Regions from separate parts of the Rhodococcus rhodochrous genome, predicted to be linked through region 1. Evidence: riboswitches for the same ligand, from Rfam matches in the RefSeq annotation. Region 1 holds a riboswitch; the other holds the start of a gene.
What was found. A riboswitch is a leader RNA that binds a small molecule or an ion and turns the genes downstream of it on or off. The one in region 1 is predicted to bind cobalamin.
Positions count from the first base shown of each region.

Region 2: linked by a shared signal. The riboswitch ahead of C6Y44_RS20015 (VWA domain-containing protein) and the one ahead of C6Y44_RS26395 (IS3 family transposase) in region 1 are both predicted to bind cobalamin.

Region 1 is NZ_CP027558.1:336,444-344,352, reverse strand. It holds gene C6Y44_RS26405 (hydantoinase B/oxoprolinase family protein) at 1-1,465, opposite strand, end outside; gene C6Y44_RS26400 (hydantoinase/oxoprolinase family protein) at 1,492-3,582, opposite strand; cobalamin riboswitch at 4,767-4,916, shown strand; one part of gene C6Y44_RS26395 (IS3 family transposase) at 5,077-5,341, shown strand; one part of gene C6Y44_RS26395 (IS3 family transposase) at 5,341-6,221, shown strand; gene C6Y44_RS26390 (ABC transporter substrate-binding protein) at 6,359-7,339, shown strand; gene C6Y44_RS26385 (FecCD family ABC transporter permease) at 7,336-7,909, shown strand, end outside.
Region 2 is NZ_CP027557.1:4,332,220-4,340,128, forward strand. It holds gene C6Y44_RS20010 (bifunctional cobalt-precorrin-7 (C(5))-methyltransferase/cobalt-precorrin-6B (C(15))-methyltransferase) at 1-1,160, opposite strand, end outside; cobalamin riboswitch at 1,202-1,397, shown strand; gene C6Y44_RS20015 (VWA domain-containing protein) at 1,433-3,313, shown strand; gene cobO (cob(I)yrinic acid a,c-diamide adenosyltransferase) at 3,313-3,927, shown strand; gene C6Y44_RS20025 (cobyrinate a,c-diamide synthase) at 3,924-6,299, shown strand; gene C6Y44_RS20030 (cobalamin biosynthesis protein) at 6,296-7,216, shown strand; gene C6Y44_RS20035 (helix-turn-helix transcriptional regulator) at 7,508-7,909, shown strand, end outside.

The sequences.
Region 1 (7,909 bases):
CGTCCTTGAGATACCCCAGACCACCGCGGTACTGACCAGGACCACCAGAATCTGGCAAGAGACCGACGCGCTCGACCAACACCGGATAGCGCTGCTCGATGAACTCGGCGGGAAGATTCTTCGAGTGCGGCACCAGGTCGACGGTGTCGGTGCCATCCGCCCATGGCCGGGCACCCGATCCGGCACCGAAGATCTCACGGTAGAGATACTCGTTGCCGTCCTCGTCGTGACCCCAGATGCCGTAGAGCTGAATGTTGAAAGAGTTGGCGATTACCTTGCCCTTGTGGGCTTTGGCCATTGCGGCATTGTAGGCGCCGATCATGACAAGCATGCATTCCATGCGATCGACGACGGGAGCAGGATGCCGCGCGGAGAGGACGGTGTCCGGTGGGATCATCATCTGCATGACCCGGGACATCCCCTCGTTGACCAGTAGGTCCTGGCCGGCTTCGCCGGCGAGGAATGCGCCCAGCCACTTGATGTAATGGCGGCCGTCCATGGCCCAGTTGACAGGTCCCTCCGCCGTCGCACCGGTACCCGATGCATCGATGACCAACCGATCCTTGTCTTTGTGGATCGTGTATTTGATCTTGATCGGTCGCTCGGAGACGCCGTCTTCCTCGATGAAATCCTCTCCGACATACGTGCCGTCCGGGATGTTGGGCAAGGCGTGGTCCCTGGCATCTTCCGCGCAGCGGTCCATGATCGCGTAGAAAGCGGCCTCGAGCGTATCCGCACCGTACTGATCAACGAGTTCGAGGACGCGCCGCTCCATCAAACGAGTACATGCGATGAAGGCGTCGAGGTCACCCTGGAGCTCACCGGGGAAGCGACTGTTGCGCAAAATGATTCTGCGAGCGTCCTCGTTGAGTTTGCCCGCGTCGTAGAGCTTGATGACTGGGCAGATCGTGCCCTCTTCGTAGATACTCTTGGACTGGATCGGCCAGCTACCCGGCACTGCGCCGCCGACATCGGTGACATGGCCGAACACCTGCGAAAAGCCCAACAGTCGACCTTCACCGAAAATTGGTATGACGACGCAGTAATCGGGCAGATGCCCGATCGTCGCGCACGAACCGTGCACATCGTTGTAGATGTAGACGTCGCCCTCACGAATTTCTTCGATGGGGTACGTGTCGCGAATCGGGTCCGCGGTGGCAGACCACGACACCGTCGTAACGTTGTCACAGTCGAGGGTGTTGATCGAGGCACGGTAGTCGTGCTGCTCACGGATGATGCTACTTCGGGACATCCGTTCGACGACGGCCTCCCCCTCGTCGATCGCCCACTGTAGGGCACCACCGATGACATCGACGGTGAGGGAATCGAGGGTCGGCTTTAACTTCTGGATGCGATCCCACGCCTCATCATCGCGAGGCCAGGACTTCATCCGCATGGGCTCGTACTTCTCGCGGTCCTCGTACGGCGTCATGTCGATCGAAAAGTAGGTCATTTCCTGTGTCATGTCGATTCTCCGTTCGGTACTCGGGCTCAACCGCGGGTTGCGTGGATCTGGCCGGTCTTGTCGACGCTCATCAACCAGCCGGGCTCGAGGACGAACGTGGAGTCCTCTTGAACGACAATCGCCGGACCGGCGGTAGTCACCCCGACCGGAAGTCCGGCGCGTGCGTACACCGGCGTCGAGATGAAACCCCCCTCGTGACCGGCCTTTGCCTCGAAGTAGACGTCGGAGTTTCCGAGGTTGGCCTCCTCCCAGGTCGCGAACTTACTAGCGGCCTCGGTGACGGGCGGTCGACTCAGCTGACCGATGCCGGCAGCAGCAAGTGCAACCAGTTCCACCGGGTCCTGACCTTTGTAGGAGTAGCCGTACGTGCGCTGATGTGCGGCGTGGAACTCCTCGATCGCGGCGGCCCAGTCACTTTCGGACATCTCCAACTCGGCGTCGTCGAAGTGTGAGTTGAGCTGAATTCGGATCTCGTAGGCCTGGCTGCTGTACCGGAAGTCCATGAAAGTCTCCACGCCGGTATCGGCCGGATCGAATCCCTCGCGGTTCGCCGCCGAGAGCGCCTCGGCAGCCACCTTTCGGTACGCGGCCTGCACGTCGGCGAGATCGATCTCGTCCTCGCGCTTGACGTAGGTGTAGACGACGTCGGCACGCAGGTCGGTCATCAGCAGACCTTCTGCACACGCAAGCCCAGGTGCCACCGGCACCAGCACCTTGTTGCTCTGCATGATCTCCGCGCACCGAACGGCATGCAGTCCGCCAGCGCCGCCGAACGGGAACAGCGTGAAATTGCGGGGGTCACGCCCGCGGGCAACGCTTACAAGACTGATGCCGCGAGCCATGTTCTCGCTGGCAAGCCGAAGCACACCCAGCGCCGCCTCTTCCGCGCTCATGCCGAGCTTGTCAGCAAGATTTTCGGTGATGGCCTTTCGCGCTGACTCACGGTCGACCTTGATCGAACCGTCGCCGAAGCTCGCTTCGGGAATACGACCGAGTACGACGTGCGCGTCGGTCACTGTTGCTTGCGTACCGCCTTTTCCGTATGCCGCCGGACCAGGGCTCGCGCCCGCACTCTGCGGCCCGACCCGAAGCGATTCACCTCCGACGATAGAGGCGATCGAACCGCCACCCGCGCCGAGCGTGGTGATGTCCACCATCGGAGTCTTGATGTTGTAATGCTCGATCCTGCCTTCGGCGAGCATGTGAGGCTTACCGCCCTCGATCAAACAGATGTCGGTACTGGTACCTCCCATGTCCAGGGTAATGAGATCAGGCTCACCGGCTGCCTCACCGAATGTGCACGCCGCCAGCACGCCGGCCGCCGGACCGGAAAGAACCGCCTTGATCGGTTGGATGGCGATATCCGAATCGTGCACCAGGCCACCGTTTGACTGCATTACAAAGAGTTGCGACATGCTGCCGGTGTCGCTGATCGCGTTTCCCAGTTGGCTGACATATCGGGACAGCGCTGGCATGAGTGCGGTGTTGAGGCACGTACTCAGAGTGCGTTCGTACTCACGGTATTCGCGGCTCAGGTCCGACGAGAGTGTGATGAAGCAGCCCGGGTGCACCTCGGCGAAGATGTCCCGCACCGCCTGCTCGTGCGCGGGGTTCCGGTAGCTGTTGAGAAGTGAAACCGCAACAGCCTCGATGCCCATGTCCTTGAACTGCTGAGCGACCGCACGGACCGAATCGGCATCGAGCGGGACGAGTTCGTCGCCATTGTGGGCAAGGCGCCCGGTGACCTCGCGAACCAGTTCGAGAGGGACCACACGCGGTGGCTTCTCCCAGACCGCGATGTTGCCGAAGCCGCCCGGAACGGTCTGCCGGGCGGTCTCCAGGACCTCGCGATGTCCTCTAGCGACGACCAGTCCGGCCTCGCTGTACTTGCTCTCGAGAATCGCGTTGGTCGCCACAGTCGTACCGTGCATGACAAGTACGACACCGTCAGGGCTGACACCCAGGTCCTTCAAACCGCGCAGTCCGTTGGTGAAACTTTCAGATGGGTCCCATGGCGTCGATGGCACCTTCTCATATACGCGGCGACCGGTCTCTTCTTCGATCGCCACCACGTCGGTGAACGTGCCTCCGATATCAATTCCCACGCGCCAGGTCATCTCTGTCCTCTCCCGGTGTCGAATCAGGTGGGCGGACGACGCAGCGAACTTCATCAAGATAGAAAGTGACCTCAGCCACATCGCCCTGTTGGTGGTGTCCAGTACATACGTGGACAGAAGCGGCTACAAGAGACATCCCCACAGTCTCCTCAGACAACAATTGTGCAGATGCTCAATCACTCCCGTACGAACCGATCCTGCGGCGCTCGGAACGGGAAAGATTCACAAAATGCCCCGGTACTGCCCTTGCGCGAGATGGACCGGTCCAAGCATTCGAATCCTCAGGTCTCTCCAGCTTGACTAGCGCCATCGCGCTGCCGGAAACGTCGAGCACATAAGTCTGCTGTAGATACATGCACGGCAACATCGATCTGCCTCGCATAGATTTACAAGAGACATGCCGGACCTCGAGCTTGACATCGACGACGTCGTACCGATCGATCCTCATGTCAGCCGAACTGGAGCTGCGCTAATTGTGAATCCCCTGCCAGCAAACTCGTAGTACGAACTCCGGGAGATGCTCAATTCAGTGTGTCTTACGGCGCGGCGACCATGCTGACCACCGGAAGGCAGGTGTGGAGCAGGTCGATTCAGCTGCAGCAGTTGCAGAGCGGCTGCAACTGTAGATGTGAAGGGCCCGCTGCTACATGTCCGACGCCCTCGAATCTGCCTATCCGGCAATCTGGAAGGTATAGGTGGAGGTACGGGTCTCGGATTGCCGGATCCTTGAGAAGAGTGCGACGGGAGGCTCGCGCAATGATGCATTGAAATGCTTCCAGCTCAAGTTGTCCCCCCTCGACGGCCATTGTTACCGTGAGGTCGTAGCTGGCCACTTCGAATCCCACCTGAATGACGACTTCCGGGATGACCGAGTTTACCGACCCGGCGTGATGCTCGAACTTCCTGCACCAGGTAACCCCGTGCAGTACTCTTTCCGTCCATCATCGCTACCTCATTACGGTGCACATGAATGTCCGACCCACCTGCTCGCCCCACAGCAGCAACGTCCCCCTACGATACAAATCCATCGATAACCATCCATCGATGGATCTGTTGCAGATCCGCCTCGGCGCATCGGCCAGTGGCCGGTGCTACCCGCCCAGCGTTTCGCCGATCGAGGAGACCGACCTCAGCCCGCGACACGTGCCACCGCGTCTGTTTCGACCCCGAACAAGGGTGGTCTCACATTATCGAACCGGCCATGTGCATAATGACGCGAACGTTGCTGACACCCAACGCAGGGGAAGTCCGGTCGAAGTCCGGCGCTGACCCGCAACGGTAGACCGTCGACCTCGGCGGTGAGCCCGAATACCTGCCTGGGGGGGTCTGCGACTCCGATACATCGCCGTGGTCTGCGAGACGGAGTCCAGCAGGGCAGTTCGTGCACCCTTCGGTGCCTGCTGTCGTGGTGGTGGCGTGTCCCCTGTGAGTAGGTCCGGGTTGTTCTAGAGTCCTGATTGCCCTGGTAAGGGCGAAGAAGGGACGATAGGGATCATGGCGGGACGCAAACGTCACTCGGCCGAGGACATCGTGCGCAAGCTGCGCCGGGCCGACGAGTTGGCCGCGGAAGGCAAGAACGGCGAGGAGATCGCCGCCGCGCTCGAGGTGTCGGCGGCGACGCTGTACAACTGGCGTCGTCAATACGGCGGCATGGATGCCGATGCGGCGAAGGAGCTCAAGGAACTGCGGGAGCAGAACAGCCGGCTCAAGCGATTGCTCGCAGATGCCGAGTTGGAGAAGGACGCGTTGCGGGAGATCGCGAAGGGAAAATTCTAAGCCCGACCGCCAAACGCGCCGCGATCACCATGCTCACCGACACCCTACAGATGTCGGAGCGGTTCGCGTGCAAGGTCGTTGGGCTCTCCCGATCGGTTTACCGGCGGTTGCCGTTGGCGCAGACACCAGGCGACCCGGACGCCGATCTGCGCGCAGAGTTGCGCAGGTATTCCCGCAAGCATCCGCGGCACGGGTTTCGTCGGGCGTGGGCATGGCTGCGCTACGACCAGGGCATCGAGGTGAACAAGAAGAAGGTGCACCGCCTGTGGAAAGAAGAAGGATTGCAGGTCCGGCGTGCTCCACGCCGCAAACGTGCCGGCCTGTCCTCGGTTCCGGTCGTCGACGCTGATGCTCCGAATGTGGTGTGGGCATTGGACTTCCAGCTCGATTCGACCGTCGACGGCAAGACGGTGAAGATCGCGTCGATGGTCGATGAACATACCCGGATGTCGTTGTTGAACATCGTGGACCGCTCGATCACCGCCGGCCGGTTGATCGAGGGCTTGGAGAAGGCGTTCGCGATGTGGGGTGGGCCGCCGCTGGTGTTGCGCATGGACAATGGGCCTGAGTTCATCTCGGAAGCGCTGCGGGACTTCTGTGCTGGGTCGGTGGGGGTGTCCTACATTCCGCCGGGCACGCCGTGGAACAACGGGTTCATCGAGTCGTTCAACAACCGGTTGCGCGATGAGTGTCTGAACCGCAACTACTGGCCCACTCTGCTCGAGGCCCGGGTGGTGATCGAGGACTTCAAGGACGACCATAATCACCGACACCGTCATTCGGCATTGGGGTACAAGACCCCCGCCGAGTACGCTGCCGGATGCACCCACCGGCACCAACCGGTGGCGTGCGAGATCGACTGATCGACTGCACAGAGGAACCGGCTCTAGAAACGACCGGACCGACTATCGGGGACCTGCCAGTGGGTCCCGGTTCGCAGACCACCCCGAGCAGAGCACGAGGTGTCATGTTCGTCCACCACCGCCCGTTCCGACGCCACATGATCGCGTTCACATCGATGGCGACCGCAGCTCTGGTGCTGGTCGGTTGTTCCCGTGGAACGAGCATGACGGAGGTCGAAGCCGCCGAAGCGTTCACCGAACCGGTGACCGTCACGAACTGCGAGCGCACTGCCACCTTCGATGCCCCGCCGCAGCGCATCATCTCGATGAACGACCACGTCACTGAAACACTGATCCAGATGGGCGTCGGTGACCGCATCGTAGGTATGGGTTACGGCGAACAACTCGATCCTCTACCCGAGACCGTAGAGCAGTACCGCGCCATCCCGTCGCTCGCACAGGAGTATCCGACCTCCGAACAGATCCTCGACCTCGAACCCGACCTCGTCGTCGGCGGTATGCGAAGCGCATTCGACGAAAAACAGGGCCGCGACCGTGACACCCTCGAGGCTGCCGGAATCGCGACCTTCCTGTTCTCCGAGTACTGCGGTCAGGGTTTCCCGGGCATCGCTCTGCTCGAGAACGACTTCACGCAGCTCGGAACGATCCTCGGCGTCGAGGAGGCGGCAGCGGAACTGACCGGGCGGATCACCTCCGGCCTCGAAGACATTCGAGCCCGCCTCGAAGCCGCCGGGGTGCAACCGATCCGAGCCTTCTTCTACGACTCCGGCGAAGCAGAACCCCTCTCCGTCGGCGGGGTCGGCATCGGAAATCTCATCGGTGAGTACGCGGGCCTCGAGAACATCACGGCCGACGGACCCAAGCCCTACTTCGCGACCAGTTGGGAAGTCGTCGGCGAACGCCGACCCGAAGCAATCGTGGTACTCGACTACGGACCCACCAGCGCCACCGACAAGATCGCGTTCCTGCAGGATCATCCCGTCATGGCGACCACCCCCGCCGTCCGAGACAACCGCTTCGTCGTCGTCCCACTCGACGACTTCTTCGAAAGCTCCCGCATGGTCAACTCCGTCGAAACCATTGCGCACGCATTCCATCCGGAAGTCTTCGTCGAATGAGCACGGTCGCCGAAGCGTCTCTTCGTGTATCGCCGACCTCGACCGACAACGCGCAGAAGAGCAATCACCACCGGCCACTGGGAGCGGTACTGACGCTGCTCGCCACAACCCTCGTTCTCGTGGTCGTCGTGGCGGTCTCGCTGGGCACGATCACCATTCCGCCCGGCGACGTGTGGGCCATCGTCGCCCACCGCATCTCCCCCGTCTCCCTCGAGGCGGTGTGGGGTCGTCCGTGGTGGAGCGCCACCCGGGAAGCGATCGTCTTCGAGTCCCGACTACCTCGCGCTCTGACCGCCGCAATCGTGGGCGCCGCGTTGGCCGTTGCGGGGGCTGTCGCGCAGGCGGTGACCCGCAATCCCCTTGCCGACCCCTACCTTCTCGGAGTGTCCTCGGGTGCCGGCTTCGGAGTCGCCACCGTCACCGTCCTCGGATTCGGTGCCGGCACCGTCGGAATCGTCACTCTGCCGGTCGCTGCCTTCCTCGGAGCCCTCATACCGCTCGCCGTCACCATCGTGGTGAGTATGCGGGCGAATTCGGTGACCGCGATCGTTCTCGTCGGGGTCGCATTGT
Region 2 (7,909 bases), on a different replicon from region 1:
AATGTTCCTATGGGATCTGCGTGTTCGACGGACAGACGGGTGAGTTCACCGCCGTGCGTCTTCCACCACAGCACGAGGCCGGCCTCGGTCTCCAGCGTCACTGCATGCGCGACGAGCCGACCGCCGGGAGGCAATGCGTCCCAGCACGTGTCGAGCACACCCTCACGACTTCCTCCCCCGCCGACGAAGATCGCGTCGGGCACCGGGAGTCCGTCGAGCGCGGCGGGGGCGGCACCACGGACGACCCGCACCGCCGACGGCACACCCAACGCGGCAGCATTGCGCTCGATTGCGCCGGCGCGCCTCTCGTCCTTCTCGATCGCGAGAGTACGACAGCGCGGATCGGTTCGCGCCCATTCGATTCCGACGGACCCGGCTCCCGCACCGACGTCCCACAGCAACTCCCCCGGTCGTGGCGCGAGTGCGCACACCGCCGCGACACGCACGGTCCGCTTGCTGAGCTGTCCGTCGTGTTCGAACAGGGAGTCGTCGAGACCGGGCAGCACCGACAACCCGGCGGGTCCGTCGACCTCGACGCACATCAGACTCAGAGACCGGACGCCCGTATCGGTCAGATGGGCCGCCTTCGCATCGATCCGGGACTCGTCCGCAGCACCGAGATGCGACAACACCGCGACCCGTGAGTTCCCGAAACCGGCGGCCACCAGGAGCGTCGCAACATCCGCGACACGTGCACCGTCGACGAGGACGACGAGTTTGCGTCCGCGCGTCAGAACTCTGCGCAGAGCATCGATCTCGCGACCCACGACGGTGACCGTCTCGCACTCCTCCGCGGACCAGCCCATGCGCGCACGGGCGAGTGCCGCCGACGAGACCGCCGGGATCACCTCCACGGCGTCGCCTCCGAGACGCCGGATCAGGGTGGTACCGATCCCGGAGACCAGCGGATCACCGGATGCCAGCGCGACGACGTCCTTGCCGGCGTGCCGGTCGAGGAGGTCGTCGAGCCCGGACAGGAGCGGCGACGGCCACTCTTCGCGCACCGCTGCGCAGGCGGGCACCAGATCGAGGTGGCGCCGGCCGCCCAGCAGGACCTCGGCTGCGAATATCCGTTCCCGGACGGCCGACGGCACGCCCGCCCATCCGTCCGCCCCGATTCCGACAACGGTGATGCCTGTCGTCTGTCGCATCGGTCCCATGGCGGTGAACCATAGCCCACGCGCCATGGCCTAGACTCGGCCGCGGCAAGGCAATCGAAGGTGCCCCTCACGGGGATAATCGGGAAGCCGGTGAGAATCCGGCACAGGCCCGCTGCGGTGACCCGGGAGTCGTCGATCATGCGCACCCGCGCAGCCACTGGACCGTCCGGTCCGGGAAGGCGATCGCACGGCGTCCGACCGGGAAGTCCGAATACCGGCCTTCGAACAGCTTGCCGCGAAGAACATCCCAGCGGGAGCCTGTGGAGGTCGAAGTGCATGTGTATCCGTTCGGTGCGGTGGTCGGTTCGGACGACCTCGCGCTGGCCCTGACCCTGTGTGCGGTGTCGCCGTCGATCGGCGGTGTGCTCGTGCGCGGCGAGAAGGGCACCGCGAAATCGACGACCGTGCGTGCCCACGCCGCGCTGTTGCCGCAGATCACCGTCGTGGACGAGTGCCGGTTCTCGTGTGATCCGGCCGCACCCGACACGTCCTGTCCGGACGGCCCTCACCCTGCCGATGCGGGCGCGCATGTCCGTCCGGTGCGGCTGGTGGAACTGCCTGTCGGCGCGGCCGAGGATCGCGTCACCGGCTCGCTGCATCTCGGCAAGGCACTGGCCGACCGCACGGCGGAATACGAACCCGGCCTCCTGGCATTGGCCCACCGCGGCGTGCTGTACGTCGACGAGGTCAACCTCCTGCACGACCACCTGGTCGACCTACTGCTCGACGCCGCGGCGATGGGTCGCTCGACCGTCGAACGCGACGGGGTCTCCGTCGAGCACGCCTCCCGATTCGTGCTGGTCGGGACGATGAATCCCGAGGAGGGCGAGCTTCGCCCGCAGCTGCTCGACCGCTTCGGTCTCGCGGTGGACGTGGCCGCGCCCCGCGACCCGCACGTGCGCGCCGAGATCGTGCGGCGGCGGATGGCCTTCGACGCCGATCCGGCCGGTTTCACCGCGCGGTGGGCGGATCGGGATGCCGAGTGGTCGCGCCGCGTCGTCTCCGCACGCGAACTCGTCCCGCAGGTCGTGCTGAGCGACGATGCGCTGGTCTCGATCGCCGAGGTGTGCGCGGCGTTCGACGTGGACGGCATGCGCGCCGACCTGGTCACCGCCCGCACAGCGATCGCACACGCCGCCTGGCACGGCCGCCTCGAGGTGACACGCGAGGACATCGCGGCAGCAGCCCGGCTCGCGCTTCCGCACCGTCGGCGCCGCAACCCGTTCGACGCCCCCACCAGCAGCGACGACCTGCTCGACGACCTGCTCGGCGGAGACGACCCCGATCCCGGCCCCGACGACGATCCCGGTGGCGGCGAAAGCGCACCCGACGACTCGGCAGCGGAGACGTCCTCCGGCTCGGGCGACAGGTTGTCCACCACCCTGGCGTCGGCATCGGATCCGTTTCGCGCCAGGGTGTTCTCCGTCGATCGGGTCGGGCGCGGGGCGGCCGGCCGTCGGTCGCGGGCGGTCACCACGATCGGCCGCACAGTGGGCAGTCGCCGCGGCGACACCGGTCCGGTTCACCTTCCCGCCACGATCCGCGCGACCATCCTCACCGATCAGGGTCTGCAGCTGCGCCGCAAGATCATCGAAGGCCGCGAGACCAATCTCGTCCTGCTCTGTGTCGACGCCTCCGGGTCGATGGCCGCACGCAACCGGATGGTGCAGGTCAAGACCGCCGTCCTGTCGCTGCTGCTCGACGCCTACCGCCGTCGCGACATCGTCGGCCTCGTGACCTTCCGCGGCACGGGCGCGACCCTCGCACTCCCGCCGACGAATTCGGTGGACGTGGCCGCCGCACGACTACGAGAACTCCCCGCCGGTGGGCGGACCCCGCTGGCCGAAGGTCTGATCGAAGCGGCCGAAACCGTTCGACGCCATTCGCTCCGGGATCCACGTCGGCGTGCCCTGCTCGTCGTGGTCACCGACGGTCGTGCCACCGCCGGGCGGGACGCTGTGCAGCGTTCGCTCGACGCCGCAGACGTCATTGCTGCACAGGGAATCTCCTCGGTGGTGGTGGATTCCGAGACGGGACGGTTCCGGATGGGTCTCGCGGCCCGTCTCGCCGAACGCCTCGGCGCCGAATACGTGCCCGTCGGTGAGGTCGATGCCGACGCCCTCGCGGGAATCGTTCGGGAGAGGGCCGCCTGATGCCGAAGGGACAGCCCACCGTCGTACCCGACGACGGTCTCACGACCCGCCAGCGCCGCAACCGGCCGCTGCTGATGGTCAACACCGGTGACGGAAAAGGGAAGTCCACGGCCGCATTCGGTCTCGCGCTGCGGGGCTGGAACCAGGGCTGGTCGGTCGCCGTCTTCCAGTTCGTCAAGTCCGCCAAGTGGCGCCTCGGCGAGCAGACCGCCTTCGAGACCCTCGCCGACCTGCACGACGAGCGCGGCACCGGCGGGCCGATCGAGTGGCACAAGATGGGATCCGGCTGGTCGTGGTCGCGCAAGGAGGGCACCGAGGAGGACCACGCCGCCGACGCCCGCGCCGGATGGCGCGAGATCCAGCGACGCCTCGCCGCGGAGCAGCACGGCCTGTACGTGCTGGACGAGTTCACCTATCCGATCGCCTGGGGGTGGGTCGACATCGACGAGGTCGTCGATACGCTGACCTCTCGGCCGGGACGCCAGCACGTCATGATCACGGGGCGGCGGGCGCACCCGAAGCTCGTCGAGGTCGCCGACCTGGTGACGGAGATGACGAAGGTCAAGCATCCGATGGATGCGGGTCAGAAGGGCCAGCGAGGGATCGAGTGGTGAGAGTTCCACGTGTAGTCGTCGCCGCACCGGCATCCGGGCACGGGAAGACCACCGTCGCCACGGGTCTCATGGCGGCGCTGCGCCGCGCCGGCCATGTCGTGTCGGGCCACAAGATCGGTCCCGACTACATCGATCCCGGCTACCACTCCCTCGCCACCGGCCGACCCGGCCGCAACCTCGACCCGCATCTCGTCGGCGAGGACCTCGTCGCTCCCCTCTTCCTGCACGGCGCCGCCGGCGCGGACATCGCCGTGATCGAAGGTGTCATGGGGTTGTACGACGGGATGATCGGCACCGACGGATACGCGTCCACCGCCCACACCGCGGCCCTGCTGTCCGCACCGGTGATCCTCGTCGTCGACGTCTCGCACGCCTCCCGGTCGATCGCGGCGATCGTGCACGGCATGGCGTCCTACGACCGCGGCACGCGGATCGCCGGCGTGATCCTGAACAAGGCCGGATCGCAGCGACATTCGGACGAGGTGATCCGCGCACTCGAACCGACCGGCATCCCGGTGATCGGCGTGCTCGGTCGCGACGACGGCATCACCGTTCCGTCGCGCCATCTCGGCCTGGTGCCCGCCGAGGAACGCGACGAGGCGACCGCACAGGTGGATCGGCTCGCCGCGCGGATCGCCGAGCGCATCGACCTCACCGAGATCCTCGGTATCGCCTCGGCAGCACCCGACCTGTCGGCAACGCCGTGGTCACCGGGCACATCCACCGCGGACGGACCGGTGATCGCTGTCGCCGGAGGTCGTGCCTTCACCTTCCGCTACACCGAGACCGAGGAACTCCTGCGCGCACACGGATGCCGACCGGTGTCGTTCGATCCCCTGCGCGACGAACGGCTGCCTGCCGGCACCGCGGGGATCTATCTCGGCGGCGGGTTCCCCGAGGTGCACGCCACCGACCTCGCCGCGAACCTCCCCCTGCGCACGCACCTGCGCGCCGCGATCGCGGCGGGGGTTCCGACCGTCGCCGAGTGCGCCGGTCTGCTCTATCTGGGGCGGGAGGTCGACGGGCACGAGATGGTCGGCGCCCTCGACACCTCGGCACGGATGACGCCGCGCCTGACCCTCGGCTACCGCACCGCGATCGCACCGCAGGACACCCTGCTCGCCCCCGCCGGCACCCGCGTCACCGGCCACGAATTCCACCGCACCGCGATCGATCCCGGCTCGTCTCCCGCGTGGCTGCTCGACGGCCGGCCGGACGGCGTCGCGACCGCCACGGTGCACGCGTCGTACCTGCACACGCACTGGGCCGGACATCCCGATCTCGCACGACGTTTCACGGACGCCGCACGGGCGGCGGAGCCCGCACCCGAACCCACCTCGGCACCGGCACGTCGTCGAACACACGAACCCGACCTGCACCATCACGGCGACCGCGACGCGACCGAGGGGCTGGTCGACCTCGCCGTCAACGTCTCGCGCCGACCGCGACCGGTATGGCTCGACGACGCCCTGCGTGCCTCGCTGGACGCTCTCGCCCGGTATCCCGACCCGAGCGATGCACGCGCCGCCCTCGCCGATCGTCACGGCCGCAGCAACGACGAGGTCCTTCCGACGGCGGGGGGTGCCGAGGCGTTCACGTTGATCGCCCGGGCGCGGGCATGGCGGAAGCCGGTGGTGGTGCACCCGCAGTTCACCGAACCGGAGGCGGCACTGCTGGCCGCCGGGCATCGCGTCACGCGAGTCGTGTTGCGCCGCGACGACGGGTTCGTCCTCGATCCGGGTGCGGTCCCGGAGGATGCCGACCTGGTGATCGTCGGCAATCCGACCAATCCCACCTCGGTCCTGCACTCGGCGGACACGCTTCTGGCACTGACCCGACCGGGGCGGGTGGTCGTGGTCGACGAGGCGTTCATGGACGCCGTTCCCGGCGAAACCGAATCGTTGACGGGAGAGTTCGTTCCGGGACTCGTGGTGCTGCGGTCGCTCACCAAGACGTGGGCGATCCCGGGCCTGCGCGCGGGATACGTGGTCGGCGACGCCGCGGTGCTCGTGGATCTCGCCGCGCAGCAGCCGCCCTGGTCGGTGTCCACTCCCGCAGCGGCCGCGATGATCGCGTGCGCATCCGACGATGCAGTACGCGAGACCGACGTGATCGCGCGGGAGATCGCCGCTGACAGGGAGGTTCTCGTCGACGCCCTCACCGACCTCGGGATCCGCCTGGTCTCCCCCTCGACGGCCCCGTTCGTGCTGGCGTCCGTTCCCGAAGGAACTCGGGATCGATTGCGGGAGAAGGGTTTCGCACTGCGTCGCGGCGACACCTTTCCCGGTCTCGGTGACGACTGGGTGCGGATCGCGGTGCGCGACGCGGCGACCACGGCGGCGCTCGTCGAGACGTGGAGAACGATCCTGTGAAGCAGAGGGCACTCGGACTGGTGCTCGGCTACGCCGCCGACCAATTCTTCGGCGACCCACAGCGGTGGCATCCCGTGAGCGGCTTCGGGAAGTTGGCGCGCGCCGCCGAGGGCCGGCTGTACGCCGACCACCGCGTCGCCGGGGTGGTGTTCACCTCACTACTGGTCGGCTCCGCCGGCGCGTTGGGATACGTCGCCGACCGCGCGACCCGCGATCGTCCGGTGCTGTCGGTGACCGTCACGGCGCTGGCCACCTGGACCGTGCTCGGTGGTCGTTCCCTCGGATTCGAGGCCCGGACGATCGACGCCCAGCTCCGCGACGGCGATCTCGCCGCGGCGCGGCAACAGGTGACCCACCTGGTGGGCCGCGACCCGTCGCAGCTCGACGAGAACGGGATCGCGCGCGCCACCATCGAATCGGTCGCCGAGAACACCTCCGACGCCGTCGTCGCCCCGCTGTGGTGGGGTGCGGTCCTCGGTCCGGCCGGTCTGCTCGGCTACCGGGCCGCGAACACCCTCGACGCGCGCGTAGGTCACCGCACGCCGCGACTCGAACGGTTCGGCTGGGCCTCGGCCCGGTTCGACGACCTGCTCAATCTCGTCCCCGCTCGCCTCACCGCCCTGTTGGCTGTCGCACTCGGTGACGACGGCCGGGGCGCGGTCCGGGCGTGGCACCGGGACGCGCGTAAGCATCCGAGCCCGAATGCCGGTCCGGTCGAGGCGGCGTTCGCCGGTGCTCTCGGGATCCGGCTCGGCGGCACGAACGTCTATCACGGGGTGGTCGAGGATCGCGGCACGCTCGGCGACGGACCCACGCCGGTCCCGGAAGATATCGGCCGGACCGCGCGACTCGCCTCGAAGGTCGGACTCGGAGCCGTGGCGACGGCTGTCGCCGTCGCGGTCGCACGTCGTCGATAATCTGCTCGGCATTTCGCCACCTCGACGGACAATTCCGTTCCGAAGGTGAAATTTCGGGGTGAATCCGTGTTCATTCTGTCCGAATACGTAACTCCGGTTACTGTTCGTGCGATTCGTACATCGGAAAAAGAAGTACGGAACCGTTGAGCAGGGGGAAGCCGACGTGGAGGTGTCGAGATTTTTCCTTACTGTCGCGGTCGCCTGTTCTCGGAATTGTCCGATGCCCCACGTCTGGTGATCCTCCGCGGCCACCGATTCTCGGGGAAGACGACACTTCTGCGGACATGGCTCATGACCGATCCCGAACCTCGTCGCGTCATTGCGTACGTCGGTCCGTCCACGGCGGATTCTGCCGCCGACCGTTATTGGGCGCGGATATTCGATTCCGTACGCCGTTGCATCGACACCGAAGCCTCGCGCACGAGCCGGGGATTCGACGCCCTCCGCACCGCCCTGTCGACCGCGGACACACCCGTCACCCTCGTCCTCGACGGCACGCGACTCGACGAGGACGTCGCCGAGGGCATCGGCACCCTGCTCGCCGACGAACCGACCCTGCGCATCGTCGTCGCGACGCGCACCACGAGTTCCGCCGGTGCGGACATGCCCTCCGACACGAGGATCCTCACCTCCGCCGACCTCGCCTTCACCGTCGATGAAACAGCCGCGTACCTGCGTGATGCCGGTGTTCCG